DNA from 2 places in the Pseudoxanthomonas sp. 134C1 genome. Region 2 is predicted to be linked to the other one. Evidence: riboswitches for the same ligand, from Rfam matches in the RefSeq annotation. Region 2 holds a riboswitch; the other holds the start of a gene.
The links. A riboswitch is a leader RNA that binds a small molecule or an ion and turns the genes downstream of it on or off. The one in region 2 is predicted to bind glycine.

Region 1 (15,640 bases), on a different contig from region 2:
GAACGCGGCCAGGGCGGACATGTCGGCCACCGCCTCGCCGCTGGCGGCGGCCGCGGCGCGCATGGCCAGGGCGCGATAGGTTTCGCCATCGGCTTCCGGATCCAGTTCCTCGATCAGTTCCGGATCGCGGGGCGGGCCCAGCACGTGGATGACCACATCGGGCAGGTCCGGGCAGGAGAATGACTCCGGAAACGTCCGGGTGGCGGGCAGGAATCGCGGCTTGGTGCGCCGGCGATACGCGAAGCCCTCATGCAGGCAGTCCAGCGCTTTTGCGTTGCTCCAGCCGCCGGCGGCGGCCATGCCGGGCAGTTCGACGCCGGCGTTCCACAGCATGAATTCCACGCTTTCGCGATCGGCGGCATTCAATTGGAACGAGCTCAGCGCGGTGGCCAGGTTCATCGCGAAGCTGGCCTGCTTCTTCCACAGCCGGACGGCCTTCTCGTTCTTGCGGTCTTCCACCCACGGCAGCCAGACCTCGCCCACCGAGACCTGGTCCCACAGCGACGAGTTGAATGCGAACAGGTGATCGGCGTGGCGGTGGGTGCAGATCACCACGTCGATATGCGCTTCCTCCGCGCCGGTGATGCTCTTGACGTCCTTGGTGATCTGCTCGACCAGTTCATCGCCGCTGAATTCACCCTTGCCACGGCTGTGGAAGCCGGCGTCGATGAGGATCAGCCGGCCGTCCGGCAGCGTGATCAGGAAGCTGTCGCCGAAGCCGACGTTGTACATGCATATCTTGACCGTCTTGCTCATCGCCAGCGCCTCCCGTCCATGGCCCGTGCCGAGTACGCGTCCAGCAGGCGTCTGGGCGCCAACTGGTCGGTTTTCCAGGAATGGCCGCAGGCTTCGTCGAATGCGCCCAGCCAGCTGACCATGCGCGCTTCGCGAGTGGGCTGGAAGGGCTTGCAGATGAGGTAGCGGACATGGCCGTCGATGCTGGCGATGACGGTGGTGCCCGCGCGATAGACCAGGCCGCCCAGTGGACGGTCGTCGGGCGATTTCTGCACGACGTGGACCACCATCTCGATGAGCAGTTCGCCGTTGGGCGCGATGCGATGGACCGGATGGAAGCCGCGGATGGCGACTTTCGTCTCCGGGTTGGTGTCCAGCTTCAGGCGCGTGCGGTTGGCATTGGCCCAGCTGTGCAGGCGTGCGCCAATGCTCCTGAGTTCCGGCTCGGTCTCTTCCTCTTCCTCCTCGTCGGCGCCGGCCGATTCGGGAGGCGCGGTTTCGGTGGGCGCTGCCGCGGATTCGGCTTTCGCCAGTTCCGGCCAGGGCTGCGACACGCTGAATTCGCTCAATCGACGCTTCTGACTGCGGCGGCGCGATTCCCTTCGATTGACGTTGCGATCCAGTTCGCGCGCGCCGAAGCCCAGCAGGGTGCGGACGATGTCCGCCAGCTCCAGGTTGGAGGTGTCTTCGGCCGCTTCCACGGGCGCCGGGTCGTCGGGTTCCTCGGGCCGCAGCAGCAGCGACTGCACGGCCAGCGAGCCGACCGCCTCGGGACGGATGCCGCGGGCGCGGAAGGCTTCGATCATGTCGGCGCGCAGGCCGGAATCATCGGAACGGTTGAGCTCGAAATCCGCGGTGACCATGGCGCGCAGGAAATCGCTGAAGGTGGGATCCACCGGCGGCAGGTAGTCGGTGGCGCGGATGCACATCGACAGCACGGCCTGGGCCGTGCGCACGCATTCGGTGGTCAGCCGGTTGACCAGATCCGGATGCAGTTCACCCTCGGGCAGGCGGCCGCTGCCGCCGGTGGCCAGGCGCAGCAGATCGCGGGTGCGGCGCACGTAGGTCAGCACGAAGCCCTCGTACACCGCAGATACCAATATCCAGCCCAGCGCGTGCGGCTCGCGGGTGGCGGCGAACAGCGCCGGATCGGGTTTGCCGGCAATCCGGCGCAGGGCCTGGCCCTTGCCGGTGGCCGCGCCGAACTGGCTGCCGATGTTGAGCAGGATGTTGTTTTCGGCCAGCAGATCGCCGCGGGTTTCGCGGATGGCGGGCGCAACGAGTTCGGGGAAGGTCAGACGCTGGAACATCGCCACGATGTCGGCGAAGGCTTCATGCAGCGCGGGCACCTGCGGATTGGTCGGCTCGCTGTAGTACTCGTGCAGGCGGGTCAGCGCGGCGTGGGCGACTTCGTGGGCGATGATGTCGTGCGACAGGCAGGTGAAGATGGTCTGTCCGGGCAGGTTGGCGCCGGGGTCGTCATCGTCGGCGGGGAAGTAGCCGAACAGGACCGCGTTGAGTTTCCTGTCGTAGTAGGCGTTGCGTGCCTGGAAGGCGTGCGGGAACAGGCGCAGCCGCTCGCCCCTGCGGAACCGCAGCCGCCGGCCGAGCGCGCGGTCGAAGTTCTCCAGCACCTTCGACGCCACCGCGTAGACCATCTGCTGATGGAACTGCGGGTCGTGCTCCGCCGGTTCCAGTCCGTGCACCATGGCGATGTCGTCATCGCCCAGATCCACGGCGCGATAGTAGCGCTGGGTGGCGGCGTCGTAATCCACCACTTCCAACCGGTCATCGCGGAAGGAACGCTCGTCGCGTTCGACGGGGCGGTAGGGAATCTCGATGGTCACCCGGTGATCGCCACCTCGGGCAATCATCGGGTCGAACGCAAAGATGCGCAGCGGGCGCCGCTCCGGGCGCGTATCCAAGGGCGACTTTCGCACAACGACCTCCGTGGCGATGCGACGGCAAGCATCCAATCTCTGTCAGCCGCGCGCCGGCCCCTGTGTCCCCATCACGGCGCGAGCCTTGCGATTTAACAGGAGTGCATGGCCGCTGCAATCGGATCCGGTGGTTATCCGACGGACGGTGTGCGACGCCACGCGCGGAATACTTGCCGCAAGCGCGGCTTACCCGCCTGGCGCGGCGTCACACGCACGCGTCATGCCCCCCGGCGCGGAGGCGGGATACGTGCCGGTACGGATGGGGCACTGTTCGTGATGGTTGAAGGCGACGGCCTGCGTGTAGTCCGCGAGGACATGGCTACCCGGATCCGGGGTGACATCGGCGTGTGGATGCAAACGTGTTCCCGGTGCGCGGATGACATTGTGCGGATGGCGGCATTCGGCCGGGTTGTCGGAAGCGTCGATACGGGCGAGTCATTCCCTGCGCCCCTTCTTGTGCGACGCGCCGTCCGCCCATCGTGGACGGGGTTTGTGGGCATGGTTCATGGCAGGCGTGTGGGGCGGCTGCCCTGGCACTGCATTTCCGAACCGCCGGCGAAACGTGCCGTGACCAGATTCTCCACGAAGCCATTGAAGGCTTCGCCCCAGATCTTGCTGTGGCCGTTGACCAGTTTTCCCTTCACCCGCACCACCATGTAGGGCGAATGCGGATCCGGGACGTGGGTGTCGTCCCGGTAGCGTTCGAGTTCCACGCCATCCAGGCTCCAGGTGTTCTCCTTTCCGCAGATGTAATCGTCCCAGCCGGGATAGTTGGGGCGGATGGCGTCGGCGACCTGGCTGAGCGTCTTCATGCCCATCAGGCTCTGGATGCCCAGCAACTGCCGGGTCCGGTCCGGCACGTCCAGCGTGTGGGTCCACTTTTCCTTCAGGTGGCCGAGCGCCACCAGATCGTGTTTGCGCTGGCCCTGCGTGGTGTAGTTGTTGGTAAGGGTGGAGAAGAAGCGACCGGCGGGGAAGAAGTAGCGCGTGGCGCTGTCTTTTTCCGACATGAACACGGCGAGGATCGGCATCTGCCCGCGCGCGAAGGGAATCTGCCGGGAGCGTGCTTCCAGCGAATCGTAGCGGGTGTTCTCGAACGCCGGATTGACCAGGATGACCATGTCCGCCACCGACGCGGGCACCGGTTTGCAGGACGTTTCCTGCAAGGGCAGGCCCAGGGTGGATTCCACGCGCGTGCCAGAGAACGGCGCGATCCTGAGTTGCGGACCATCCGCTGCCGGGGAGGCCGGCACGCATTGTTGCGCTTCCACCAACTCGCGCATCAGCAGGTGTTCGGTGGCGTTGTAGACCAGCGCGCCGCCGAAGCTGTGGCCGGCGATGACCAGCGCGTGCCGGCCTCCGTTGGCCGCTGGCTGCGAGCGCAGCGCGGACAGTTCCGAGATGACTTCGATGGCGCCGTCGGTGCCGACGCGATGCGCGGTGGCCTTGCGGCGCCAGAACGTCAGTTCCTTGCCCGGCTCCCATTTGGCGCTCAGGCCGCGCCAGCCCAGGTAGACGCCTTCCACCTGGCGGCGTTGCGCGGGCGGAATTTCGTGTTCTTTCTCGTAGGCGGCCAGGTTGGCGCGCAGTTTGACCAACAGGGCCTGGAAGTCGCGCACGTTCTCGTCGCCTACTTCCGCGTTGTGCTTCCAGCCGTGGGCGAACAGCACCAGCAGGGTGGCGCGCTGGCGGGTGCGTTCGCGCAGCAGATCCAGCGCCTGTCGCGTGCGTGCGCGATCGTGCAGCGCGCCTTGGTCATCGAACTCCACATAGGTGATGTAGGCGCCGTCCGGCCCGCTGCGCAGCGGATGGCGGATCGCCGCGCGGCAATCGCGCTGATCGGTCTCCTGGCAGGGCGTGGCCGATGCCGGCTGCACGCGATAGGCGACGTTGTGCGCGCAGCCGGCCAGCCACAGGCAGGCGACCGCGACGAGCGGACGGAACAGACGCATGACGATTCCCCGATTGGTCCTTCAAACCTCCCTGCCGGCGGCCCGTGGCCGACCAGCCCCACTTCCTCGCCGGCCCTCCCCAAGGGCATATCGGCGATATCGGCAAGCGTATACCAGGACGGTGGCGCCGAGCCGGCTCGGCGGAAGGACGACGTCAGGTGGGCCCGGGTCCACCATCGCGGTGCTTGGCGATGGGTGAGCGCCTCGCGGCTTCACCCGGTATCGCGCCTGGCGACGGCAATGGTGGGCCGAGGCCCACCCGACATTGTCAGGAGGCTGCCTTGCGGGTGCGCGCGGCCTTTTTGGCCGCGGCCGAACGCTTGGCGGGTCCTTGGGTGCGGGCGGCTTTCTTTGCCGCGGCGGAGCGGTCGGCGGCGGTGCGCTTGCTGGCCGCCTTCTTGGCCTGCTTGGACAGGGCGGCACGGCTGACAGCCTTCTTTGCGGCCTTCTTGCTGGTGGTCTTCAGTGCCTTTATGGCACCGGCCGAGCGTTGGGTGGCGGGGCGCTTTGTGACGGTTTTCCTGCCCTTGGCGATGTCCTTGCGGGCTCTCTTCTTGACCGCCGGCGAGGCGGTGTCGCCGGGTTCGACATCGATGCCGGCGCGGCGGGCCTTGGACAGGCCGATGGCGATGGCCTGCTTCGTGTTCTTGACTCCATGCTTGCCCTCGCGGACGTGTTCGATTTCCTCGCGGACGAACTCGCCGGCCTGGGTGCTGGCCGACTTGCCTTCGCGCCTGTCGCGTTCGACGGCGCGGCGGGTCTTTGCTTCCGGCATGGCGGAGTCCTCCTCGGGACAACGCACCCGTGTTAGTCCCGTGCGCGTGAACAGGCGGCGAAGGCAACGCTGGCGGACACGACTATCACGGCGATAACGCTTGCTTGACGGCCACGTGACATCCGCGGGACTAGCGTGAACTCACCCGTTTCGAGGGAGTATCGCCATGCATACGCCACAGGAACTCGAAAAGAAATTCTGGAAACTGCTGAAGTCCGACATGGTCGTGATGATCGGCCTGGAGGGCGCCGAGGACGGCCACACTCGCCCGATGACCGCGCAGATGGAGGAAGAGGGACACGGCCCCGTCTGGTTCTTCACCACCACCGACAACCGTCTGGCCCGGCGCGCGGGCACGCCGCAGCGCGCCATCGCCACGTTCTCGGCCAAGGGTCATGATCTGTTCGCCAGCATCAACGGCACGCTGGTGCAGCAGATGGATCGCGATGTGGTGGACCGGCTGTGGAATCCTTACCTGGCCGCCTGGTACGAAGGCGGGATGGAAGATCCGCGCCTGGCGCTGCTGCGCTTCGATGCCGAGCATGCGGAAATCTGGTTGAACGAAAACCCGATGCTGGCCGGGGTGAAGCTGATGCTGGGCATGGATCCGAAGAAGCACTATCGCGATCGCGTGGCCGAGGTGAATCTGCGGCATTGAATCCCCACCGGGCGACCGACCCTGCCGATCGCCCGGAGAGATGTCCGCGGGCGACGGTCACTGCGCGAAATGGACCTGGTTGATCAGCCGCACGCGATCGATCTCCAACAGCGGCTTGAGCCACTTGCTGCGGGTGACCGCGTAGTCCAGGCGCACGCTTGAGCCTTTCGCGACCGGTGTCTGTGGCGCGGGCGCCTGGCCAAGCACCTGCATGCGCGGCGTGGCGACATCCGCCTCGGGCACCGAACGCGAGTTGGGCTGCGCGACCAATCCCAGTGCCGCCAGATGCGATTGCGCGGCGGCGAGCGGGGTGTGGGTCAGATCGGGAACCTGGACGACCGTCGCTTCCGGCGGCGCGATGATGCGCTTCAGACGCACCGTCGGCAGATCGGCGGGCTCCTCGAATCCCGTGTCGATGCTGCCTTCGGCCAACCCTTCCGCATGCGACATGACCTTGTTCAGCGTGCTCGCATAGCTGGCTTTCCATGCGCGCGCGTCCTCGTCGGCGGGAGGATCGCTGAAGTACTGGCGATTGTCGCTGGTGAGGAAGAAGTCCAGTTCATCCACCACCTGTTTGTAGCGGGCGCGTTTGCGCGCGCAGTCGTCCAGGCGTTCGCGCAGGTTGGCGCGGGTCCAGGGATTGCCCTGCAGCTCGGGAATGGTGTCGTAGGAGGCCAGTTCCACCTGGATGGCGACCGGATTGTCCAGCGCGATCTGGGGAAACGCCTTCAGGCGGTTGAGCGCGCCGGCGACGTCGTTGACCAGACTGCAGGTCACGCCGCTGCCCGAGGCCTGGTACTGGATGATACGGGTCTGCGCCGAGGACATCCGGTGGCGCATGTCCTCGCTGAGATTGAAATCGACGCCGCCGCTGACCAGGAATCCGTTGTACTCGGCCTGCAGACTGGCCGCCATGCTCTTCTGCACGTTGGTGTCGGTATGGACGATCTCGATGATGATGTAGAACTCGCCACCGGTGAGCGCCGAGCGGACAAAAGCATCTCCGTAGGCCCGCCGGAACCGATCCTCGATGTTGACGATGTTCGCCGCCGCCGGCTTCCCCTTGGGGTCGTACATGCCGACCGGCGGATTGCGCACCTCGCATTTGGCCAGCAGGTAGGTGGCGAACGATTTGTATTGCGTCTTCTCGCTCATCTCGAATTTGCCCGAGGCCGAGAACAGCCCGTAGCGCATCTCCGCGCCGATGGACAAGCCCAGTGATTCCTCCAGTTCCTCGGAAGTCTCGATGATGGTCACGTCGTAGCTCACGGTCTGACCGCTGTTGTGCGGATCCACCTGGCCCGCTTCGGGCTGGATGGCCACGCCCAGCGGCGTACCGGTGGTGGTATCGATGCCGCGCCCCAGTTGCAGCGCGGCGCGGCCGGCGGAGTTCATGTAGCGGACTGCCATGACGAGTCCCTCCTGTGGGATCTCCAGGTGAAGAGAACGCGGGTGCGCGGGCGTGGCCGGGATGGCGTGACGCTCGCGGCGATGCGATGCGGGACGATGCGACTAGTTGGCGCCCCATTCGTGACGGCCGCACCAGTGCGCGGTACCGCCATGGCCCTGATCCTTCAGGCAGCCACCGCCGCAGGTGGGACAGGCGGAACCGCAACGGTTGCTGCGATCCACGTCGTCGCCACCACTCAGTACGCGGAACCAGATGTCGTAGCGTGCGCTGCCTTCCAGGATGCCGATGACCCTGTCGACATCCATGTCGTGTTCGAGATCGACGGTTGCCAGCACGTCGTCAGAATCCGGAAAATCGCTTTCCATCAGCGTCATGCGGGTGATGCCTTCGGGAATCGTCGCTTCGATGTACGGGCTGACATCGTCGCCCGCGCTGAAGCGCCCAAGGGAAATGGATTGTCCGGCGATGACGGCGTACAGGTCGTCGGCGCCGGTGATGTCGTCGGTGGCGTGGCAGGCGATGCGGGTGAAGGTGATGAAAGACGGGAGCATGCGAATCCTCCGTGAGATGTGTCCTTTCCTGTGAGGCGTGGCCCGGCAAGACACCGGTTCGCTCATGGACGCTCGATGTCATTCACGCGCGCCACCGCGGGAAACGGTCACGCGCACATGGGGGATTCGCGTGGCAACCGACGAACGGCAATGAAGGCGCGGCCATGTCTTCACGGCGGTTTGCCGCGGATTTAACCCGCCCGGTACCAGCGTTGGCGCGGGCAGGTTGAAGCGACACGGTTTCGACAGGCCCGGCAATGCCGAGGAGACGAGCGTCATGCATTACAAACATCTGCGCTTCGGCCAGGGTTTCCGCACCGCGTTCGCGGTGCGTGAGGCGCAGGCGGCGGAAATGGTCATCGCGCCGGGCGAGGCGGAAGGCGGGCCGGACAATCGGCATCGTGGTGCGGATCAGTGGCTGTACGTGGTCTCCGGTACGGGTGTGGCGATCATCGAGGGCGAGCGGCAGACGCTGCGCGCGGGCAGTCTGCTGGTGATCGAACACGGCGAGCGCCATGAAATCCGCAACACCGGCCGCGGCTTCCTGAAAACGCTCAACCTCTACTATCCGCCCGCTTACGATCAGGACGAGGAGACCTTGCCGGCGGGTGAGGGGTGATCCTTCGCAGGCTGAATACGGCGACGCTCCGGTTCAGCCCGGGCTTCACGCGGCCCAACGGTGGATGACCCGGGCGCGGCCGTCCTCCATCGCGCTGTCCGATCCGGATCGCCTGCCGCGTGAGGGAAACCAACGACGCGGAGAGGGGGCTTTGCGGCGGTGAACCCCTCATGTCGGAAGTCGATTGCATGCTGTTGTCAGAAACCCAGATCCACACCCATCTGCGCCGCCTGGAGGCCACCGATGCGCGCGCCATCGGCCAGCTGGAGGCCCTGACCGTCTGGATGGCGGCGCTGGTGCAGACCCACCCGGAAGGCGAGCGGCTGCGCGCGGTCGCGCACAAGCTGTCCCTGCGCGGTCCGTTCCAGGCGATGGCCGGCTACCAGGAGGAAGCGGCCGCTTACGACGCCACCTTCTGCCAGTTGATGGCGCTGAGCGATGGAACCCGTCCGGCGATTCCCGTGCCTGCCACGCCGCCGCCACGCGTTTGATGCGGGACTGGGATAGAGTCCGTCCTCCCGTCCCGTCTCTTTCGCCCATGTCCGAAGTTTCGCTGGTACCGATGAGCGAGCGTGCGTTCCGCACGTTCCTGCATGCCGCAGTGGAAAATTACGCGGAGGAGAATGTGTCTGCCGGACGCTGGCCCGCCGAAGGCGCGCGGGAGCGTTCGCAGGAAGCCTTCGCGCAATTGCTGCCGCAGGGAGCGGCCACGCCGGATCATCATCTGTTCGAGATCGTTGCCGGCGAGGAAGGTACGGTCGGATCGCTGTGGTACGGCGTGTACACCGAAGGCGAGCAACGCCAGGTGCACGTCTATGACGTGCTCGTGCATCCCGCGCATCGCCGTCGTGGCCATGCCGCCGCCGCGTTCAAGGCGATGGAGACGCAGGTGCGCGCGCAGGGCATCGATCGGATTGGCCTGCACGTGTTTGCCCACAACGCGGGGGCGCAGGCGTTGTATGCGCGGCTGGGGTACCTGACGGTGAGTCATAACCTCATCAAGCAGCTTTAGGGGTTGCTTTCATCCGCCCTTTGAGCAGCTTCCCCCGGCTGGGGCGGAGAGGAACTCGCCCTCATTCCTTCTTCGGAGGCGAGCATACGAACTTGCCCCCATCCGCCCTTCGGGCACCTTCCCCCGCAAGCGGGGGAAGGGACGCGTTGCGGGGACTGGCGAGTACTCTCCAAAAAAAAGCCCCGCATCGCGGGGCTTTTTTTCTTACATCACGTTCGGCTCGCTGAAGGCTTCCGGCTCGCCGGCGAAGGCTTCCACCGGGATGCAGCTGCAGAACACGTTCTTGTCGCCGTGCACGTTGTCCACGCGCGCGACCGGCGGCCAGTACTTCTGCAGTTTCAGGCTGGGCAGCGGGAACGCGGCCAGTTCACGCGGGTAGGCGTGGGTCCATTCGCTGGCGCTGACCTGGGTGGCGGTGTGCGGGGCGTGCTTGAGCGGGTTGTCCTCGCGATCCAGGCGGCCGTCCTCGACCGCGCGGATTTCCTCGCGGATCTGGATCATCGCGTCGATGAAGCGATCCAGTTCGTGCTGCGATTCGCTCTCGGTCGGCTCGACCATCAGCGTGCCGGCCACCGGGAAGCTCAGGGTGGGGGCGTGGAAGCCGAAGTCGATCAGGCGCTTGGCGACGTCCTCGGCGCTGATGCCGGTGGCGTCCTTGAGCGGGCGCAGATCCAGGATGCACTCGTGCGCGACCAGGCCGTTGCGGCCGGTGTAGAGGGTCTCGTAGTGCGGGGCCAGGCGCTTGGCGACATAGTTGGCGTTGAGCAGCGCCACCTGGGTGGCCTTGCGCAGGCCGGCCGAGCCCATCAGGGTGATGTACATCCAGCTGATCGGCAGGATGCTGGCGCTGCCGAAGCTGGCCGCCGACACCATGCCCACGTCGCCTTCGCCGCCCAGCGTGCGCGGCAGGAACGGCGCCAGGTGCGACTTGACCGCGCACGGGCCCACACCCGGGCCGCCGCCGCCATGCGGAATGCAGAAGGTCTTGTGCAGGTTGAGGTGGGAGACGTCCGAACCCCACTTGCCCGGCTTGGCCACGCCGACCAGTGCATTCATGTTGGCGCCGTCGGTGTACACCTGTCCGCCGTGCTGGTGGATGATGTTGCAGATCTCCACCACGTCCTCTTCGAACACGCCGTGGGTGGAAGGGTAGGTCATCATGATCGCGGCCAGGCGATCGCTGTACTTCTCGGCGGCGCGGCGGATGTCCTCGACATCGACGTTGCCGTTGCTGTCGCACTTGGTGACCACGACCTGCATGCCGCACATCTGCGCGCTGGCCGGGTTGGTGCCGTGCGCGGATTCGGGGATCAGGCAGATGTCGCGCCTGGCTTCGCCACGCGAGCGGTGATAGGCGCGGATGGCCAGCAGGCCGGCGTATTCACCCTGCGCGCCGGAGTTCGGCTGCAGGCTGACCGAGTCATAGCCGGTGCATTCGACCAGCATGGCTTCCAGGCCGTCGATCAGTTCCTTGTAGCCCTGGGCCTGATCGGCCGGGGCCAGCGGATGGAGGTTGCCGAATTCCGGCCAGGTCACCGGGATCATCTCGGCGGTGGCGTTGAGCTTCATGGTGCAGCTGCCCAGCGGGATCATGGTGCGATCCATCGCCAGATCCTTGTCCGCCAGCGCACGCATGTAGCGCAGCAGCTCGTGTTCGCTGTGGTGGGTGTTGAACACCGGGTGGGTCAGGAACGGGCTGGTGCGGCGCAGGGCTTCCGGGATCAGCGACGGCGCGCCGGCGTCCAGCGCGTCGATGGCGGGCAGGGCGGCACCGGGCTTGGCGAACACGCCCCACAGTGCCTCGACGTCGGCGCGGGTGGTGGTTTCGTCCAGCGAGATGCACAGCGAACCGTTGCCGCGCACGCGCAGGTTGATGCGGGCCTGCTTCGCGCGGGCCAGGATCGCCTCGCTGTCGCCGCCGGCATCCACGCACAGGGTGTCGAACGCGCTGGCGTGCACGGTGGCGTGACCGAGCGCGCGCAGGCCTTCGGCGAGGATGGCGGTCAGGCGGGCGACCCGGCTGGCGATGCGGGTCAGGCCTTCCGGACCGTGGTAGACCGCGTACATCGAGGCCATCACCGCCAGCAGCACCTGCGCGGTGCAGATGTTGGAGGTGGCCTTCTCGCGGCGGATGTGCTGCTCGCGGGTCTGCAGGGTCAGGCGGTAGGCGGGATTGCCGGCGGCATCCACCGACACGCCGATCAGGCGGCCCGGCATGGACCGCTTGTAGGCGTCGCGGCAGGCCATGAAGGCCGCGTGCGGGCCACCGAAGCCGAACGGCACGCCGAAGCGCTGGGTGTTGCCGACCACGATGTCGGCGCCCATCTCGCCCGGCGTCTTGAGCAGGGTCAGCGCCAGCAGATCGGTGGCCATGACGAACAGCGCCTGGTGGCCGTGGATGATCTCCGCATCGCGGCCCCATTCCTCCAGCCAGCCGCTGGACGCGGGGTACTGCACCAGCACGCCGAAGTAGTCGCCGGCGGCGAGCTTTTCATGGAACGCGTCGGTGGAACGGACGATCTCCACGGTCAGGCCCAGCGGTTCGGCGCGGGTCTGCAGGACTTCGATCGTCTGCGGATGGGTGTCGCCGGCGACCAGGAACACATTGGACTTCGACTTGGCCGAACGCTTGGCCAGGGTCATCGCCTCGGCGGCGGCGGTGGCTTCGTCCAGCAGCGACGCGCTGGCGATTTCCATGCCGGTCAGGTCGGTGATCATGGTCTGGAAGTTGATCAGCGCTTCCATGCGGCCCTGCGAGATTTCCGCCTGGTACGGGGTATAGGCGGTGTACCAGGCCGGGTTCTCCAGGATGTTGCGCAGGATCACCTTGGGGGTGTGGGTGCCGTAGTAGCCCTGGCCGATGAAGCTCCTGAACACCTGGTTCCTGTCGGCGACGGCGCGGATCTTGGCCAGCGCCTCTTCCTCGGTCATCGCTTCGGGCAGGGCCAGCGGCGCGGCGGACTTGATGTTGGCCGGCACGATGGCGTTGGTCATCGCCTCCAGCGAGTCGTGGCCGACCACGCGCAGCATGTGCGCGATTTCGGCGTCGTTGGGACCGATGTGGCGGGCGATGAAAGCGTCGTGGTGCTCGAGATCGCGAAGCGAGGACGGAGTCTGGGACATGGGCAGGGGCATCCGGAAAAGGCATGAAGCCGGGCGTGCGAAGTGCGCACGTGGGTGCCCCTCTGTCCTTTTGCCTGAGAGTTTGGAAGCGCCGCGGACGAGGTCGCGGTGAGTGCTTCGTGCCCCTTCGGCGCCGGCGCGTGGCCGATCTCTCCAGAGTGTTTGCAGCGGGGGTGGTATCGGGCCTGAGCGATTACGGGCGTTTGCGCCTTCGGCAGCGGGTTTCCCCGCTTCTCCCACCTGGGTCTTGCGGCGCGGATTATAGCCTGCGGCCGCCCGCACCGTCCCGGTTGGCCTTACCATGTCCGGCCCCCCGCGCCGGCCATCCCTGTTCATGAATGCGCCCCCCTTCCGACTCCTGCGCCTGGACCACGTGGTCCTGCGTGTCCGCGACCTGGCGGCCATGCGCGCCTTCTATTGCGGGGTGCTGGGCTGCGCGGTGGAGCGGGACCGGCCGGAGCTGGGCCTGCTGCAACTGCGGGCCGGCGAATCGCTGATAGATCTGATCCCGGTGGACGGCAAGCTGGGCCGGCTGGGCGGGGCGGGGCCGGGGACCGAAGGCCACAATGTGGACCACCTCTGCCTGCGGGTGGAACCGTTCGATCGCGAGGCGCTGGCGGCGTACCTGGAAGCGGCCGGGGCGACCCTGGGCGAGTTCGGCGAGCGTTACGGCGCCGACGGCATGGGCCCGTCCCAGTATCTGCGGGATCCGGAAGGCAACACGGTCGAGCTGAAGGGCCCGCCGACGTCGCCGCCGGTTGACCCTCGGGCCGCCGGGAGCGCGCCATGACCGCTGGCGTCCGCAAGCTGCCGTCCAACCGCCGCCTGGCCCTGCTGCTGGGCGGGCTGGCGATGTTCGGCCCGTTCTCGATCGATACCGTCTTCCCCGCGTTCAACGCGATGGGCGCGCAGCTGGGCGCGGACAAACTGGCGATGCAGCAGGTCATCAGCGTGTACCTGCTGACCTATGCGCTGATGAGCCTGGTGCACGGTCCGCTGTCGGATGCGTTCGGCCGGCGCAAGGTGATCCTGGGCGGACTGTTCCTGTTCCTGCTGGCGTCGATTGGCTGCGCGCTGTCGCGCGACATGACCACGCTGCTGCTGTTCCGCGCCTTGCAGGGTTTCTCGGCCGGTGTGGGTTTCATCGTCGGCCGCGCGGTGATCCGCGACGTGTTGCACGGCGACGACGCGCAGCGGCTGATGAGCCAGGTGTCGATGATCTTCGGCATCGCCCCGGCGATCGCGCCGATCATCGGCGGCTGGATCCTGGGCTGGAGCGCGTGGCCGGTGATCTTCTGGTTCCTGGCCGGTTTCTCGCTGCTGCTGCTGTTGACGGTCGGCGCGTGGTTGCCGGAGACCCATCCGCCGGAGGTGCGGGTGAAGGTCTCGCCCAGACACCTGCTGCGCGACTATTTCGCCATCGCGCTGAATCCGCGTTTCCAGCGGTTGGCGCTGGCCGGCTCGATGAGCTTCGGCGGCATCTTCCTGTACATCGCCTCGGCGCCGATCTTCGTGATGGATCGGCTGGGCCTGAACGAACAGCAGTTCGCCTGGCTGTTCCTGCCCACCATCGGCGGCATGACCTTGGGCGCATTCGTGTCCGGGCGCGCGGCCGGCCGCATCAGCGGCACCCGGCTGACCCGCATCGGTTTCGCCTGCATGGGCGTGTCGACGGTCGCCAACATCGCCTACAACGCGTGGGTGGGGGATGCGATCACCATCCCGTGGGCGGTGTTGCCGATGTGTCTGTCGGCGTTCGGCGTGGCGCTGATCTTCCCGATTCTCACCCTGGCCATCCTCGACATGTATCCGCGCCAGCGCGGCGCGGCGTCGTCGTTGCAGGCCTTCAGCAACCTGCTGCTCAACACGATCATCGCCGGCGTGATTTCGGCGTTGTTGAGCCGGCATGGGTTGTGGCTGGCGCTGGGCGCGGGCGTGCTCACGCTGGGCGGATGGGCGATGTGGCGCTGGGAGGCGCACGTGAGCCGTCGCGCCGAAGCCTGCCCGAAGGAACCCGCCGCGCTGGAACCCACCGATCAAATCTGAGCTTCAATCAAGGAATCCCCGATGTCCACGAATTCAAAGGCCCGCCGCGACGCGAAGAAGCGCAAGGTGATCAAGGCGCGCAACCTGGCCCGCGCCAACGCCCCTGCGATCGAGCCGCACGCCGAGCTGCGCAATCCGCAGGGTGACCTGCTGGCCGGCATCGTGCGCCAGGCCGGCGTGTGGGTGCTGGGCATGGACGGCCGCATCGCCGGCAGTTCCGACAGCGCCGCCGAAGTGCTGGCGATGATCAAGCGTGCCGCCGCCCTGCATGAAGCCAACGGCCAACCGGTGCGGCTGGTCTATTCGGACGAACTGCGCGACACCGCCGTCATCGAGGCCGCCGCCCAGGGCATGAGCCTGGAGGACTTCGAGAAAAAGCTGGAAGCGGAGATGAGCACTGGCGGCGAGGAACCCGATACCGGACCGGACGCGACTCCCACCCAGCATTGAATGATTTCCTTGTGTGAGCGACGGAAGTCGCGATTGGGGTGCCCCGGATGCTTCATCGCGACTGACGTCGCTCCCACGCACAACGTGGTGCGGCGAGCGTGGCCATCAACAGCAGCGCCGGCACGCCGATCCAGCGCGCTTCCGAGAGCAGCACTTCCACGCCGCGCGCGCTGAAGAACCGGTGCGCGAACGGCGATACCTCGATCACCTGCCACGGCGCGAAGAAGCGCTGCTCCGACCACGGCCACAGCAGGGCCACGCCCAATCCGCCGTTGGTCAGCATGTCCAGCAAAGGATGCGAGAGCGCCGAGAAGGCGACGAACAGGAAGGCCGTCCAGGCGGTCGTGCGCAAGGGGCGACGGCAGATC
Region 2 (15,640 bases):
AACACGCACGGCATCAGGTTGAGGATCAGGCCGCCGCCCAGCGCCAGCAGCAGCGCCAGCCACAGACTGGTCGGCGTGCCCGAGGCGCGTCGCAGCGCGTCTTCCGGCGGCAGGGTGCGTGGCACGTCGGTGGCGGTGGTGCCGGAAGCGGCCGCGTCGGGGGCGGCGGGCGTTTCGGTGGTCGATGCGCCCGTGTCGGCGGTATCCGCAACCGCCGCGCCATTCGCCGCCGGCGGCGATGCCGGCGCTTCCGTGCCGGCGGCGGCTTCGGCGGCCGTCGTCACCTTGCCGGCCGGAATCGACAGCGCGATCCGGCGGGTCATCGGTGGATAGCAGATGCCGCCGGTCTGGCAGCCCTGGAAGGTCACCCGCAGGGTGGTCTTGGCGGCCTTGGCATGTTCGCGGTTCAGCGGCACCGGCACTTCGGCCTGGTCGAAATAGACGATGACGTCGCCGAAGTGTTCGTCGTGGTAGGCCTGACCCTTGGGCCAGCGCGGCTTCTGCAGGCCGATGCCGGGCGCGCCTTCCAGCGCCATCGAGGTGCGATCGCGGTAGACGTAGTAGCCGCGCGCCGGGGTGAAGCGCAGCAGCAGCTGATTGCCGTCGAAGGCGATGGCTTCGACCGCGAAGGCGCGATCCTGCGGCAACGGCGCGGCATCGACCGCGCCCTTGCCGCCACCCAGCAGCGACGAGCCGCCTCCGGTCAGCGAGCCCAGCGGCACGAAGCCGCCGGTGTCGTTCGCGGCCGGCGCGGGCGCGCCGCCGGGCAGATTCACGGTGAGGCTGCGGACCTGCGGCGGATAGCAGATGCCGGCGTCGGCGCAACCCTGGTACTTGACCTTGAGGGTGACCGTATCGGTGTCCGCGCCGGCCTGGCCGGGCAGCACCGCGATCAGGCTGCCGCGGTAGGTTTCCACGTCGCCGAAGAACTCGTCGCGGTAAGCCTTGCCCTTGGGCAGTTGCAGCGGTTTGGCGGTGAAACCGCCGGCGCTCACCTCGACCCCGGTGCGATGCCGGTACAGGTAGTAGCCGTCGGCGATTTTCCAGTTGACCTCGATGCGGTCGCGGCTGGGCGCGGTCACGCTGGGAACGAACACCTCGTCGACCGGCGGCAGGTCCTGCGGGCGGATCTGGGCCTGCGCGGCGCAGGCGAGGGACAGCAGGCCCAGGGCCAGCAGGCGGGACAACCACGTCATCGGTCAGGATTCCTCTCGGGGCTCGCTCGTTTCCGCCGTCACCCAGGCCAGATAGGCGGGCAGGCCGGCGGCGGCTTGGACCGCCAGCAGTTCGGGGAGTTCGTAGGGATGCAGTTCGGCCAGCCGGGCCGCCAGCGCCGGCAGGCGCGCGGCGGTGGTCTTGATGATCAGCTGGACCTCGTCGGTGGTTTCCACCGCGTCCCGCCAGCGGTAGACCGAGGTCATGCCGGGCAGGAGGTTCACGCATGCCGCCAGCCGTTCTTCCACCAGCGTCCCGGCCAGGCGGCGGGCGCTGTCGGCGTCGGGGCAGGTGCAGAAGGCGATCAGGACGGACATAGGCCCACGATTATCGCAGACGCCTCCCTGATCCCCGGTCCAAACTTTTTCCGAGGCCGGCTCTTGAAAGGCCCGGGCCGGGCCCCATCTCGGTGCAATCCCGGTTCGCCGGGATTCGTTTGCCCGCGTTGCTGGCACTCATACGTCCCGAGTGCTAACATCGCCGCCCCTTTCCCAGTCCAATCAATCACTTAAAGAGGATTGAAATGAGCAATATCAAGCCGCTGTACGACCGCGTGGTCATCAAGCGTATGGAAGAAGAGAAGCTGTCCGCTGGCGGCATCGTGATTCCGGACTCGGCCACCGAGAAGCCGATCAAGGGCGAAGTCGTCGCCGTCGGCGAAGGCAAGGTCCTGGACAACGGCAATGTGCGCGCCCCGAAGGTCAAGGTCGGCGACAAGGTCCTGTTCGGCAAGTACAGCGGCACCGAAGTGAAGCTGGACGGCACCGACTACCTGGTCGTGAAGGAAGACGACATCTTCGCGATCCTCGGCTGAGCCGCGGACTCCGCATCCTTTTTCCAACCCCTATTTGAATTGAGGTAATCGCAATGGCTGCCAAGGATATCCGTTTCGGCGAAGACGCCCGTTCGCGCATGGTGCGCGGCGTCAACGTGCTCGCCAACGCCGTCAAGGCCACCCTGGGCCCGAAGGGCCGCAACGTCGTGCTCGAGAAGAGCTTCGGCGCCCCGACCATCACCAAGGACGGCGTCTCCGTCGCCAAGGAAATCGAACTGGCCGACAAGTTCGAGAACATGGGCGCGCAGATGGTCAAGGAAGTCGCTTCCAAGACCTCCGACAACGCCGGTGACGGCACCACCACCGCCACCGTGCTGGCGCAGGCGCTGATCCGCGAAGGTTCCAAGGCGGTCGCCGCCGGCATGAACCCGATGGACCTGAAGCGCGGCATCGACAAGGCCGTGATCGCCGCCGTGGCCGAGCTGAAGAAGATCAGCAAGCCCACCGCCGACGACAAGGCCATCGCCCAGGTCGGCACCATCTCCGCCAACTCCGACGAGTCGATCGGCAACATCATCGCCGACGCGATGAAGAAGGTCGGCAAGGAAGGCGTGATCACCGTCGAGGAAGGCTCGGGCCTGGACAACGAGCTGGACGTCGTCGAAGGCATGCAGTTCGACCGCGGCTACCTGTCGCCGTACTTCGTCAACAACCAGCAGTCGATGACCGCCGACCTGGATGACCCGTTCATCCTGCTGCACGACAAGAAGATCTCCAACGTGCGTGACCTGCTGCCCGTGCTGGAAGGCGTGGCCAAGGCCGGCAAGCCGCTGCTGATCGTCGCCGAGGAAGTGGAAGGCGAAGCGCTGGCGACCCTGGTCGTCAACACCATCCGCGGCATCGTCAAGGTCGTGGCCGTGAAGGCTCCGGGCTTCGGCGACCGTCGCAAGGCGATGCTGGAAGACATGGCCGTGCTGACCGGCGGCACCGTGATCTCCGAGGAAGTGGGCCTGTCGCTCGAGAAGGCCACCATCAAGGATCTGGGCCGCGCCAAGAAGGTGCAGGTCTCGAAGGAAAACAGCACCATCATCGACGGCGCCGGCGACACCTCCGCCATCGAAGCGCGCATCAAGCAGATCAAGGCGCAGATCGAAGAGACCTCTTCGGACTACGACCGCGAGAAGCTGCAGGAGCGCGTGGCCAAGCTGGCCGGCGGCGTGGCCGTCATCAAGGTCGGTGCCGCCACCGAAGTCGAGATGAAGGAAAAGAAGGCGCGCGTTGAAGACGCCCTGCACGCCACCCGTGCGGCCGTCGAGGAAGGCGTGGTCCCGGGCGGCGGCGTCGCCCTGATCCGTGCCAAGGCCGCCATCGAAGGCCTGAAGGGCATCAACGAAGACCAGACCCACGGTATCCAGATCGCCCTGCGCGCGATGGAAGCCCCGCTGCGCGAAATCGTCACCAACGCCGGCGAAGAGCCCTCCGTGATCGTCAACAAGGTCAAGGACGGTTCGGGCAACTTCGGCTACAACGCCGCCAACGGCGAGTTCGGCGACATGGTCGAGTTCGGCATCCTGGATCCGACCAAGGTCACCCGCACCGCGCTGCAGAACGCCGCATCCATCGCCGGCCTGATGATCACCACCGAAGCGATGGTGGCCGAGGCTCCGAAGAAGGATGAGCCGGCGATGCCGCCGGGCGGTGGCATGGGCGGCATGGGCGGCATGGATTTCTGATCCGGCTTTCCACGCAGTACCGCGACACCGGAAAACCCCGCCGCGAGGCGGGGTTTTTCTTTGGTTTTCCCGAATCGCGCGGACGCGCGCTGGACATGCTCGCGCGCATCCATATAATTAGGCGCCTAATCAAAAGGGGCGCGGCATGCTCGAGAACAAGCACCAGGCGTTGCTGGACGAAGCCCGACGACACGGGCAGGCCGATGTCGATGGCCTGCGGCTGTGCTTCCAGGTGTTGTCGCTGGCCGCCGCCATTGATCGCGATTGCGCGACGCGACTGGCGCCGCATGGGCTGAGCGAGGGACGTTTCGTAGTCCTGTTCTTGCTGCATGGCGCCGGCCAAGCGCTGTCGCCGCATCAACTGGCCGAGCGCGCGGGCGTCACCCGCGCCACCGTCACCGGGTTGCTGGACGGACTGGAGCGCGAAGGCCTGTTGCAGCGCCGGAGCGATCGCGAGGACAAGCGCCGTGTCGACGTCGTGCTGACACCGGCCGGCCGCCGCCTGGCGGGGCGGTTGTTCCAGCAGCACGCGGATTGGATCGCGTCGCTGTTCGCCGGGTTCTCGCCCCGCGAGCGCGATCAGTTGAGCACGCTGTTGCGGCGGGTCTGGCTGCGCACCGACGCCGGCGCGGCCGCGCCGTGAGCGTGGCGCGCCGGCCCGACCCCGAACGCCTGCGCCGGTTGAACGCGGGGACCGCCGCGTGCGCAAATCTGTCCGAATGCCTGGCGGTCGATTTCGCGATCCTGCTGGCCACGGTCGCGCCCATGTTGCCGGCCTCCGCCATCGAGGCGATGCGCGCGGCCGGCGGTGGCGGCATCACCACGCGGATGGCGCTGGCGGTGCACTTGCTCCGCAGCCATGGCGCCGGCGACGCGCGCGCTTGGCGGGGTCACGCGTCTGACACCGTGCGCGGCTGGGCTTGCCATCTGATTGCCAGCGAACCGGAATGGCCATTGGCGGCACAGTTGGACCACATGCGCCCGCTGGCCGACGACGATCATTTCGGCGTGCGCGAATGGGCATGGCTGGCCGTGCGCCCGGCGATTGCCGCCGATCCGCTGGCGGCGCTGGCGCGCCTGCTGCCGTGGACGCACGCGGCCTCGCCGAACCTGCGCCGCTATGCTTGCGAAGCGCTGCGCCCGCGCGGGGTGTGGGCCGCGCACATCGGTCTGTTCAAGCAATCGCCGGAGCACGCCCTGCCACTGCTGGAAGCGCTCGCCGAGGATCCTTCGCGCTACGTGCAGGATTCGGTTGGCAACTGGCTCAACGACGCCGGCAAGACCCGGCCGGCGTTCGTGCGCGCGCTGGTCGCGCGATGGCAACAGCAGCATCCCGGCGCTGCCAACGCCCATATCCGCAAACGCGCATCGCGCAACCTGGACTGATTCGCCCAAAAGGAGACACCGCATGTCCCATACCCTGATCGAGTTCTACAGCGCCACCCCCGCCTGGCACGCATTGGACGCCAGCGGCCGCGCGGCGTTCTTCGCCGGCATCGGCGCCGGCATGCAAGCGTTCGATGCCGAAGCGATCGCACCGCTGGTGATGGGACGCATCGACCGCACGCTGCCGCATGCGGTCCTGGCGGACTACTTCGCGGTCTGGCGCTGCGCCGACGCGACGGCGGTGCGGCAACTGATCGACGGCATCACCGCCAGCGGTTGGCATGGCTATTTCACCACTGTCAACGCGGCGGGCGCGGGCGAGGATCTGGCGACCCACCTGCAGGCGCTGGCCTCCGCATAGGTGCCCATGCAGTCGGGCGCGAACTTCCAGGTCGATTCCTATGGTGTCCGGCCCGCGTTGCCGGGAGAGTGGACGGTACCTCCCCCCCGGAACCCACGTATGCGGATCAATCATCTCCCCCGACTCGGCCGTGATGAAGCCCTGGCCCGTATCACCGCTTCGGCCGGAAGCGTCACAGACGCGGCCCGGGAAGTGATCGATGCAGTGACCGATGACCTCAGTTGGGACGAATTTCAGCGTGAACACCCGGATCTCGTGGCGGATTTCGAAGCGGGCCTGCGGGAGGTGGAAGAAGCCGGCTTCCATCAAGCGGGGCACCTTCTCGCCACTCTGCGCGAGGGAAGCCGAAATGTGGAAGCGGCCACCACAGTGCCCGAACCCACCCGCATCCACTGGCACTTGGGCGATCTGCATCTGGCCGCGTTCTCCTCCACCGAAGACGACGACTACGACTGCTTGATCGTCGACGGCGATCTCATCGTCGAGGACTGCCTGGAAATCACGCCGTTCATGGACTACGGCGGTTTCATCGTGCTCGGAAGCTTGCGGGCGGACACGCTGATCTGCACGGGAGCGTTGGTGGTGCGCGGCGATGTCCACCTGCGCCATGCCTACCTCAACGCGGGCAACGATTGCGCAATGGTGGTGGGAGGCGACCTGGCGGTGATCTCACTGGTGGAGGAGGGCGAATTCGTCCATGTCCATGGCGGTTTGGAGGCGAAATACCTGGCGGCTTTCCACAATGTCGTCCAGGTCGATGGGGAGGAGCGCTGTGCCTGCCGGATCGAGGATGCGGCATCAGAATCGACCCGGCAGGTTTTTGACCCTGATCTGCTGGAGGCTTTTGAAAGCGAGGACGATGACGGCGCTCCCGAAGTGCGCTGGTTGACCAACGAGGCCTATCAGTACCGGCTGCGGCAAGGCGGCAGCCCGCTCCGGGACGGAGATTGAAGGCCGACCCGCCCGGCGCATCGATGCGGGACCCGCTTCACGGTCCCCCTGTAGGAGCGACATGAGTTGCGAGCCTTCAGGAACGGCGCGGGCTCTGGAGGCAAAAGCTCGCGACTCATGTCGCTCCCACGAGGGGGAGGCGGGTGCTTGCAGATGAAACATTTTGCGTCGGGCCAAACCTGTGTTATCAATGCACCCCAATGAACGCGTCCCGCGCCCGCTTTTACTTTTGGTACTACTTTCCGATGCCGCTGGCGGAGGAAGGACTGCGCTCACCCTGACGAAACGTTCAGACGCATTCCCGAAAGCCGCCAGCGAACCTGGCGGCTTTTTTGCTTCCAGGGCTGGCGACATCGAAACAGACACCGAACCTGGAGATTTCCCGATGGCCCCCCACACCGACGACCTGCGCATCCGCAAGCTCGAACCGCTCACGCCTCCCGCCGAGGTGATCGCGGAACTGCCATGCGATGAAGCCGTATCCGAGACCGTCGCCCGCAGCCGGCAGGCGCTGCACGAGATCCTGCATGGCCGCGATGACCGCCTGGCGGTGGTGATCGGTCCCTGTTCCATCCACGACCCGATCGCGGCGATGGAATACGCGCAGCGCCTGCGCCCGCTGCGCGACGCGCTCACCGGCGAACTGGAAATCGTCATGCGGGTGTACTTCGAGAAGCCGCGCACCACGGTCGGCTGGAAGGGCCTGATCAACGATCCCGGCCTGGACGGCAGCTTCCGCATCAACGAAGGCCTGCGCCTGGCGCGCGGACTGCTGCGCAACATCAATCGCCTCGGCCTGCCGGCCGGCTGCGAATATCTGGACACCACCTCGCCGCAGTACATCGCCGATCTGGTGGCCTGGGGCGCGATCGGCGCACGCACCACCGAGAGCCAGATCCATCGTGAACTCGCCTCCGGCCTGTCGTGTCCGGTCGGCTTCAAGAACGGCACCGACGGCAACGTGAAGATCGCCGCCGACGCGGTCAACGCGGCCTCGCATCCGCACCATTTCCTGGCCGTCACCAAGGAAGGCCGTTCGGCCATCGCCGCCACCACCGGCAACCCGGATTGCCACGTGATCCTGCGCGGTGGCAAGGCGCCGAACTACGACGCGGACAGCGTCGAGGCGGCCAGCCAGGTACTGGCGAAGGCGGGCCTGGCACCGCGCCTGATGATCGACGCCAGTCACGCCAACAGCCTCAAGAACCCGGAGAACCAGCCGGCGGTCATCGACGACATCGCCGCGCAGATCGAAGCCGGCGAGACCCGCATCATCGGCGCGATGATCGAAAGCCATCTGGTCGCCGGTCGCCAGGACCTGGTGTCCGGCCAGACGCTGGCTTACGGGCAGAGCATCACCGATGGCTGCATCGGTTGGGACAGTTCGGTCGCCGTGCTGGAGCGCCTCGCGGCCGCCGTGCGCCGCCGTCGCGAACGCAACGTGTCACAGGCGGCCTAGACGGAAGGATGAGGGGCCGCAGGAGTGGCTCCGGCGCGCGGGTGATCCGCTCCCCTCTCCCGGGATCGCCGGCGCGCTGCCCGGGGCCGCTCCTGCGCGGCGCGAACCGCGTCGCCTAGTGAATTTCATCGCGGTAGACGAACTTCGGCACGTCCCAGTTGTAGCGGATCGCCATCAGCCGCAGCAGGAAGCCACCGCCCAGGCAGCCCAGCGTGGCGGTGGATTCGTTCACCCCGGCGTGCAACAGGATCAGATAGGCCCCGCCGGTCAGCAAAGACACGCTGGCATACAGTTCCTTCTGGAACACCAGCGGGATCTCATTGCACAGCACGTCACGCAGCACGCCGCCGAAGGTGCCGGTGAGCATGCCGGCGATCACCACGATGATCGGTGCATGCCCGGCCTCGCGCGCGATCGCGCAGCCGATCAAGGTGAAGGCGACCAGGCCCAACGCATCCAGCCACAGGAACGCCTGGCGCAGATGGTGCATCCAGCGTGCGACGAAGGTGGCGACGATGGCCGCGCCGATGGTGTAGCCCAGGTACTCGGGGTGCTTCACCCAGCCCAGCGGGTAGTGGCCCAGCACGATGTCGCGCAGCGAACCGCCGCCGAGCGCGGTGACCGAGGCGATGATGACGACGCCGAACAGATCCATCCGCCGGCGGCCGGCGGACAGCGCGCCGGTCATGGCTTCGGCGGTGATGGCGATGAGGTAGATCAGGGAGAGCAGCATGGAAAGGTTCCGGCGGGAGGTGGCGGGAGCCGGCACGACGTGCGCGCACGCGGTCCACGCGCGCAGGCGCGTGGGCTGGAACGCTCAGTTCATGACCGGAATCCGGTGCCGCTCCCGCTGTCCTTTTGCCTGAGAGTTCGGCGGCGTGGGCCGCTTGCCCCTTCGGCGGGTCATCGAAGACCTCTCTCCAGATCGGCGTTAGTGGACGCAGTGGATGGTTGCTGACGGCAACCGGGCCTGAGCGATTATGGGAGCCTGCGCCTTCGGCGGGAGCCGTGCGGCTCCGCTCTCCTGCGTCCGGGGCGCACTTTAGCAGAGCCGGATGTGAAAATGCCGGCTCCGTTTGCCCACCCGTCGCCATGATCGCCTACGCACTGCGCTCCGAAACCCCCGTCGACCCGCCCGCCATCCGCCTTCTGATCACGGAGGCGTTCACGGGCGCCGAACACGCCAGCGGCACCGAGGCGGCGATCGTCGATGCCTTGCGCGCGCGCGGCGAACTGACCTTGTCGCTGCTGGCGGAACAGGAGGGTCGGGTGATCGGCCACGTGGCGTTCTCGCCGGTGGGCATCGCAGACGGCGCTTCGGGCTGGTATGGCCTGGGACCGGTGGCGGTGGCGCCGGACAGGCAGGGCGCCGGCGTGGGCGCCGCGCTCATCGAGGCCGGCCTGGCCCGGCTGCGCCAGGCCGGCGCTAGTGGCTGTGTGGTGCTGGGCGATCCCGGTTACTACGCGCGCTTCGGCTTCGCGAACGATGCCGACCTGCGTTACGAAGGCGCGCCGGCCGAGTACTTCATGGCGCTGACCTTCGACGGCAGCTGGCCGCGGGGCGCGGTGGCGTACAGCGTGGCGTTCGACGCGACGGAAACCGCGCGGGACTGATTCCCTCGACAACGATGATTTTGCCTCCCCCTTCGAAGAAGGGGGACCGAGGGGAATTTTCCCTCAGGCCTTCATGCTGCCCGTCTCCAGCCATCGCTGGTGCCATGACAGCGCTTCGGGTAACAGGTGCGGGGTGTGGCGGCCATAGCTGGCGTGCAGGGCGCGCTCGTAATAGTCGGTGAGCTGGTCGCGGTAGTCCGGATGCGCGCACTGCGCGATCAGCACGCGCGCGCGCTGCTTGGGCGAGAGTCCCCGCAGATCCGCCAGGCCCTGCTCGGTGACGATGATCGAGACATCGTGCTCGGTGTGGTCCACGTGGCTGACCATCGGCACCAGCGAGGAAATGCCGCCGCCCTTGGCGGTGCTGGGGCTGAGGAAGATCGACAGGTAGCCGTTGCGGGCGAAGTCGCCGGAACCGCCGATGCCGTTCTGGATGCGCGAGCCCATGATGTGGGTGGAATTGACGTTCCCGTACAGGTCCGCTTCCACCATCCCGTTCATGCAGATGCAGCCGAGCCGGCGCACCAGTTCCGGATGGTTGGAAATCTCCTGCGTGCGCATGACGATGCGATCGCGGTAGAAACCGATGTTCTGCTTGAACACCTCGTTCGCTTCGGGGCTCAGCGCGAAGCCGGTGCACGAGGCGCTGCGCAGGACGCCGTCGCGCAGCATGTCCAGCATGCCGTCCTGGATGACTTCGGTGAATGCGGTCAGATCGCGGAAGCCGCTGGCCGACAGGCCGGCCAGCACGGCGTTGGGAATGTTGCCAACGCCGGATTGCAGCGGGAGCAGGTTGGGTGGCAGCCGGCCCTGCTTCACCTCGTGTTGCAGGAACTCGATGAGATGCGCGGCGATCCGCTCGCTGGTCGCGTCGGCCGGGTTGAACGGGCTGTTCCGATCCGGGCCATGCGTACGCACCACCGCGACGATCTTGTCCGGGTCGCAGCGCAGCGCGGTGTCGCCGATGCGATCGTCCGGATGGATCAGCGGAATCGGCTTGCGGTGCGGTGGCAACGCGGTGCCGTAGTAGATGTCATGCATGCCGTCCAGGCCTTCGGGCTGCCAGTCATTGACCTCCACGATCACCTTGCGGGCCAGGTCCAGCCAGGTCTTGTTGTTGCCCAGTGATGTGGATGGCACCAGCGCGCCGTCCTCGCGGATGGCCGAGACCTCCACCACCGCGGTATCGACCGCCCCGTAGAAACCGAACCAGGTGTGCTGGGCGACATGACTCAGGTGGGCATCGATGTATTCCAGCGTGCCGGCGTTGATGCGCTGGCGCGTGTCCGGATCGCTCTGGAACGGCAGGCGCAGGGCGATGCCGTCGACCTTGGCCAGCGCGCCGTCCAGTTCCGGCGCGGTCGACGCGCCGGTCAGCAGGCGGATCTGGAAACCGCGTCCTTCCGCGTGCCAGCGATCGATCCGGCTCGCCAGCGCCAGCGGCACCTCCTTGGGATAGCCCGACCCGGTGAATCCGCTCATGGCCACGGTCTCGCCGGGCTGGATGTGCGCGGCGGCGGCTTCGGCGGAGACAACGAGCCCGCGCAGGCGCGGATGGCGGATACGGTCGCTGGACATGCGGGGAGCGGAACCAGAAAGCGGAAAGCGCGCATTATCGCCCGCGGGCCCGGTCAGGGGGCCAGGACCATCGGGGAATACACGGCGTGCGATGTTCCGTGCCCGGGCGTTCGGGCATGCTGTGCGCATGAACAGGACGTCGAATCACGGGAATGCTTCCCGCGGAAACGCCGCGCGCCGCTGGTCGCTGCGGCTGGCCCTGGCCCTGCTGGCGATGTATGCGCTGTACCTGGCCGCGGCCAATCTGTGGATCAACACCGCCTGGGGCGAGCGCACGCTCAACCGCAAGCCGGAGAAGTTCCAGATGCATTGGGCGGGCGGCCACAGCTGGTGGCCGGGCCAGGTCAGCCTGCGCGAGGTGAAGTTGCAGGGGCAGGTGCGACGCATCGCCTGGCAGGCGCAGGCCCGCGCGGTGCGGGGCGAGATCGCGCTGTGGCCGCTGCTGCGGCGGGAACTGCATGTGCCGGTGGTGCAGGCCGACGGCGTGACCGGCGGCGTCCATCGCGCGGAACAGGAGTTGCCGGTGCCGCCACCCGCCGACGGCGGTTGGGTGCTGCGTTTCGACCGCATCGCCAGCGACAGCGTGACCCGCGGCGAGTTCGATGGACTGCGGCTGGAAGGTCAAGGCAGCGCGAGCGTCGGCTTCGTCAAGCAACTGCGGGGCGGGCCGATGGAGCTGCTGCCTTCGCAGGCGGGTTTCCACAAGGCGCGGCTGGTGCGCGACGGCGAGGAAGTGCTGCGCGACGCGGAACTGGAGGCCACCTTCGCGATCGCGAAGCACCGGCGCGAGGAAGCCCCCGGCGTGCGCAAACTGTTCAGGACCGATGCGCGGCTGAAGCTGCGTGGCACCACGAGTGGCCTGGACGTGACGCCGGTGCCGGGTGGCGTCACCCTGGCGCTGGTGCCCGGGCGCGGCCAGGCCAACATCGATCTCGGATTTTCCCGGGGCGTGCTCACGCCCGGCAGCCGCCTGCAATGGAGCATGCCGGTGGGTGGCCACGACGCCGCGGGCGCGAGCCGCGCCGATGCGCTGGGCATCGCGCTGGCGGTGGGCCAACGCGATATCGCCTTGCGGGTGAAGGCGCCGCCGCTGGCCGGGGGACGGATGTCGGTGGACGCCGATCTGCGCCTGCGCGGGCGTGAAATCCCGCTGGGCGATTTCCCTTCCCTGCTGCCACGTGCCTCCGGGCATGTGATCGGGCGTTGGCGCTTCTCCTCGCTGCACTGGATCACCAGTCTGTTTCCGCAGACGCCGTGGCTGCGCCTGGATGGCGCCGGCGACGTGGATGCCGACGTGCAGGTGGTGAACGGAGAACTGGCGGCCGGCAGCCGCATCGGCGTGCCGGAGGTGGACGCGGTCGCCGATGTGATGGGCAACCGCATCCGCGGCCGCGCCCACGCCGACATCCGCCTCGACGCCGGCCCCAAAGGCGAACTGGTGCCGCGCCTGCAGGCGGTGATGGAGCAATTCCACGTCGCTTCCGTGCGCGCGCCCGAGCGTCCCTATGTGCAGGGCCGCAACCTGCGCCTGTTTCTCGATGCCGATGGCCAACTGCAGGATTTGCGCAATACCGTGCGCGGACGGGTGGTGTTCGACAACGCCAACGTGCCGGATCTGCGCGTCTACAACCCGTACCTGCCGCGCCGGCAGATGCGCTTCGACGGCGGCGCCGGTTTTCTCAGCGGCGATCTGTCGCTGGATACGGCCGGTGATGTCGGCCACGGTCGCCTGCGCATCACCGGGCGCAACGCGCGGATGCACCTGGCCGGGATCGATCTGCGCGGCGATGTGGACATCGGCCTGGCGCTGCGCCGCGCGGATCTGAGGCGGCGCGCGTTCGTCGCCGACGGCAGCACCGTGCAGTTCCGCAATCTGGGCTTCCGCGAACCCGGCGGCGACGCGCGCAGCGGCTGGTGGGCGAAGCTTCGGCTGGATCGCGCGCGCCTGGACGTGGACCGCCCGCTCAGCGCCGGCGGCAGCGCGGCGGTGCAGATGAAGGACGTTGGCTTCCTGCTGGCGCTGTTCTCCCGCCAGAAGGACTACCCCAAATGGGTCTACCGGCTGGTCGACGCCGGCCAGGCCCGGGCCGACGGCCGGGTGCAGTGGCGCGACGACGTGCTGGTGCTGGACCGGGTGAAGGCTAGCAACGACCGTTTCGACCTGCAGGCCCGGCTGCGCCTGCAGGGACAGCGCCGCAACGGCCAGCTGTACGCGCGCTGGGGCGTGCTGAGCGCGGGGCTGGAATTGCAGGACAATGCCCGTCGCTGGCACCTGGCGAAGGCCCGGGAGTGGTATCAGGGCCAGCCGGATCTGCTGCGTTGAAGCCGTTTTGCGCAGCTGAACGGTTTGGCCCCTATTCAGGTTTCAGGCGCGTGAACCGTGAAAGCGGTTACAGGATCGCAGCCGAAATTGGTCTGGCATCGGTAACATTCAAGCGGCACAAGGCTTTTGGCGAAAAGCGGGTTCCACGCCCAAATGTACTGTCCGGTTCTGTTTTGCAGTGCAGCGTGCAAGCCCGGTAACCGCTCCTTCACGATGGCCCCGCATCCCGACGTGGGGGAGGGAGCAAGCCCGCAACTGGCCTAGCCATTGCGGGCTTTTTTTATGCTTGGGATTTGGGATTTGGGATTTGGGATTCGGGATTGGGGATTCGCAAGGGCGAGTGTCCTTGTGACGCTGGATTCCGGTGGGGGCGGCTGTTGGTGGGGTGGGGGAGGCGTAGAATTCACGCCATGAACGAGTCCTCCCCGCGCCAGATTCCCCTCCAGGTCGTTTCCACCGCCCCCGCCACTGCCTCCGCCCCGCTGGAAACGGGCGTCAAGCAATTGGGTGGCGACAAGATTTCGCGTTCGCCGGTGCAGTTCGCCGATGCGCCCGTGCTGCGCAAGCCCTCCTGGATCCGCGTGCGCATCCCCAGCGACGGTTCGGTCGCGCGGCTGAAAGCCAAATTGCGCGAGAACCGCCTGGTCACGGTGTGCGAGGAGGCCAGCTGCCCGAACATCCACGAGTGCTTCGGCCATGGCACCGCTACCTTCATGATCCTCGGCGAGGTCTGCACCCGGCGCTGCTCGTTCTGCGACGTCGCCCACGGCCGGCCCAAGCCGCCGGACGCCTCCGAGCCGCTCAGCCTGGCCCACACCGTCGCCGACATGGGCCTGAAGTACGTGGTGGTCACCAGCGTCGATCGCGATGATCTGCGCGACGGCGGCGCCCAGCATTTCGTCGACTGCATCGCCGCCATCCGCGAACATTCGCCCGGCACCCGGATCGAGGTCCTGACCCCGGACTTCCGCGGCAAGGGCCGGATGGACCGGGCGCTGGAAATCCTGGCGGTGAATCCGCCGGACGTGTTCAACCACAACATCGAGACCGTGCCGGACCTGTATCCCAATGTCCGCCCGGGCGCCGACTACCAGTGGTCGCTGACCCTGCTGCAGAAGTTCAAGCAGCAGCATCCGGAGCTGCCCACCAAGTCCGGCATCATGCTGGGCCTGGGCGAGACGATGGAGCAGGTGAAGGCAACCCTGCGCGATCTGCGCGCGCACGACGTGGAGATGGTCACCATCGGCCAATACCTGCAGCCCACCGCGCACCATCACCCGGTGATGCGCTACTGGACGCCGGAAGAATTCAAGGAACTGGAGCTCTACGGCAACGAACTGGGCTTCAGCCACGTTGCCTCCGGCCCGCTGGTGCGCTCGTCCTACCACGCCGACCGCCAGGCCGCCGAGGCCGCGGCCAGCGCCCGCAACACGGCTGCCGGCTGAACCGTTGGCGGCCGACGGACGGCCAGCCGAAACAGGTTCACTTTTCTCTACGGACGCGGGGTTAGGGTCTCTCCGGCAGGCCCTTCCGCCTGCCGAAAGACAGGGATGACAAGCGCCGCAACTTTGGGCACTGTCTGACTGTCAGATTCCCCGCCGTTCCAGCAAGGCCACCTGGCCGCGAGTACCCGATGAAAGTGAAGAAAGTCCCCGCCGTCCTCCTGCTGTCCCTGGCGCTGGCGTCGCCGCTGGCGCTGCTGGCGCGCGGCGATGGCGACAACCGCGTCGCGCTGCCGACCGCGCCCACCGCGGATCAGGCCACCACCTCCAAACTGGTCTACGGCCTGCTGTCGGACAGCCGTTACGCCTACCGCCCGCGCGCGCTGGACGAGACGCTGTCGGCCGACATCTTCAAGCGCTATCTGGAAGCGCTGGACGGCGGCAAGCAGTTCTTCACCGCCGCCGACGTGGCCAAGTTCGCGCCCTACCAGGCGCGGATGGGCGATGCGATCCGCAGCGGCGAGCTGGATCCGGCTTACGACGTCTTCACCATCTACCGTCAGCGCGTGCAGCAGCGCGTGGCCTATGCGCGCTCGCTGCTCAAGCAGGATTTCGACTTCAGCGGCAACCAGCGGTGGGAATACGACCGCAAGGACGCGCCGTGGGCCGCGAGCACCCAGGAGCTGGACGCGATCTGGAAGAAGTCGGTGATGAACGACTGGCTGCGTCTCAAGCTGGCCGGCAAGAAGCCCGAGGACATCCGCAAGACCCTGGACAAGCGCTACGCCAACCTGCAGCGCACG

Region 1: another riboswitch for glycine. It lies ahead of gcvP (aminomethyl-transferring glycine dehydrogenase); the one in region 2 lies ahead of AC3DEZ_RS15055 (trimeric intracellular cation channel family protein).

The regions. Positions count from the first base shown of each region.
Region 1 covers NZ_JBYMTH010000003.1:345,569-361,208, reverse strand. The annotation lists gene AC3DEZ_RS08840 (MBL fold metallo-hydrolase) at 1-756, opposite strand, end outside; gene AC3DEZ_RS08835 (hypothetical protein) at 753-2,660, opposite strand; gene AC3DEZ_RS08830 (hypothetical protein) at 3,179-4,627, opposite strand; gene AC3DEZ_RS08825 (DUF6496 domain-containing protein) at 4,896-5,402, opposite strand; gene AC3DEZ_RS08820 (pyridoxamine 5'-phosphate oxidase family protein) at 5,569-6,060, shown strand; gene AC3DEZ_RS08815 (PASTA domain-containing protein) at 6,118-7,470, opposite strand; gene AC3DEZ_RS08810 (hypothetical protein) at 7,573-8,022, opposite strand; gene AC3DEZ_RS08805 (cupin domain-containing protein) at 8,300-8,641, shown strand; gene AC3DEZ_RS08800 (hypothetical protein) at 8,830-9,132, shown strand; gene AC3DEZ_RS08795 (GNAT family N-acetyltransferase) at 9,180-9,653, shown strand; gene gcvP (aminomethyl-transferring glycine dehydrogenase) at 9,858-12,776, opposite strand; glycine riboswitch at 12,829-12,943, opposite strand; gene AC3DEZ_RS08785 (VOC family protein) at 13,111-13,566, shown strand; gene AC3DEZ_RS08780 (multidrug effflux MFS transporter) at 13,563-14,822, shown strand; gene AC3DEZ_RS08775 (hypothetical protein) at 14,844-15,272, shown strand; gene AC3DEZ_RS08770 (metal-dependent hydrolase) at 15,325-15,640, opposite strand, start outside.
Region 2 covers NZ_JBYMTH010000008.1:102,406-118,045, forward strand. The annotation lists gene AC3DEZ_RS15010 (protein-disulfide reductase DsbD family protein) at 1-1,196, opposite strand, end outside; gene cutA (divalent-cation tolerance protein CutA) at 1,200-1,532, opposite strand; gene groES (co-chaperone GroES) at 1,739-2,029, shown strand; gene groL (chaperonin GroEL) at 2,083-3,723, shown strand; gene AC3DEZ_RS15030 (MarR family winged helix-turn-helix transcriptional regulator) at 3,869-4,366, shown strand; gene AC3DEZ_RS15035 (DNA alkylation repair protein) at 4,369-5,109, shown strand; gene AC3DEZ_RS15040 (DUF6616 family protein) at 5,132-5,470, shown strand; gene AC3DEZ_RS15045 (hypothetical protein) at 5,570-6,421, shown strand; gene AC3DEZ_RS15050 (3-deoxy-7-phosphoheptulonate synthase) at 6,807-7,880, shown strand; gene AC3DEZ_RS15055 (trimeric intracellular cation channel family protein) at 7,996-8,613, opposite strand; glycine riboswitch at 8,723-8,814, opposite strand; glycine riboswitch at 8,825-8,917, opposite strand; gene AC3DEZ_RS15060 (GNAT family N-acetyltransferase) at 8,973-9,494, shown strand; gene scpC (succinyl-CoA:acetate CoA-transferase ScpC) at 9,558-11,072, opposite strand; gene AC3DEZ_RS15070 (AsmA family protein) at 11,200-13,395, shown strand; gene lipA (lipoyl synthase) at 13,806-14,840, shown strand; gene AC3DEZ_RS15080 (carboxy terminal-processing peptidase) at 15,029-15,640, shown strand, end outside.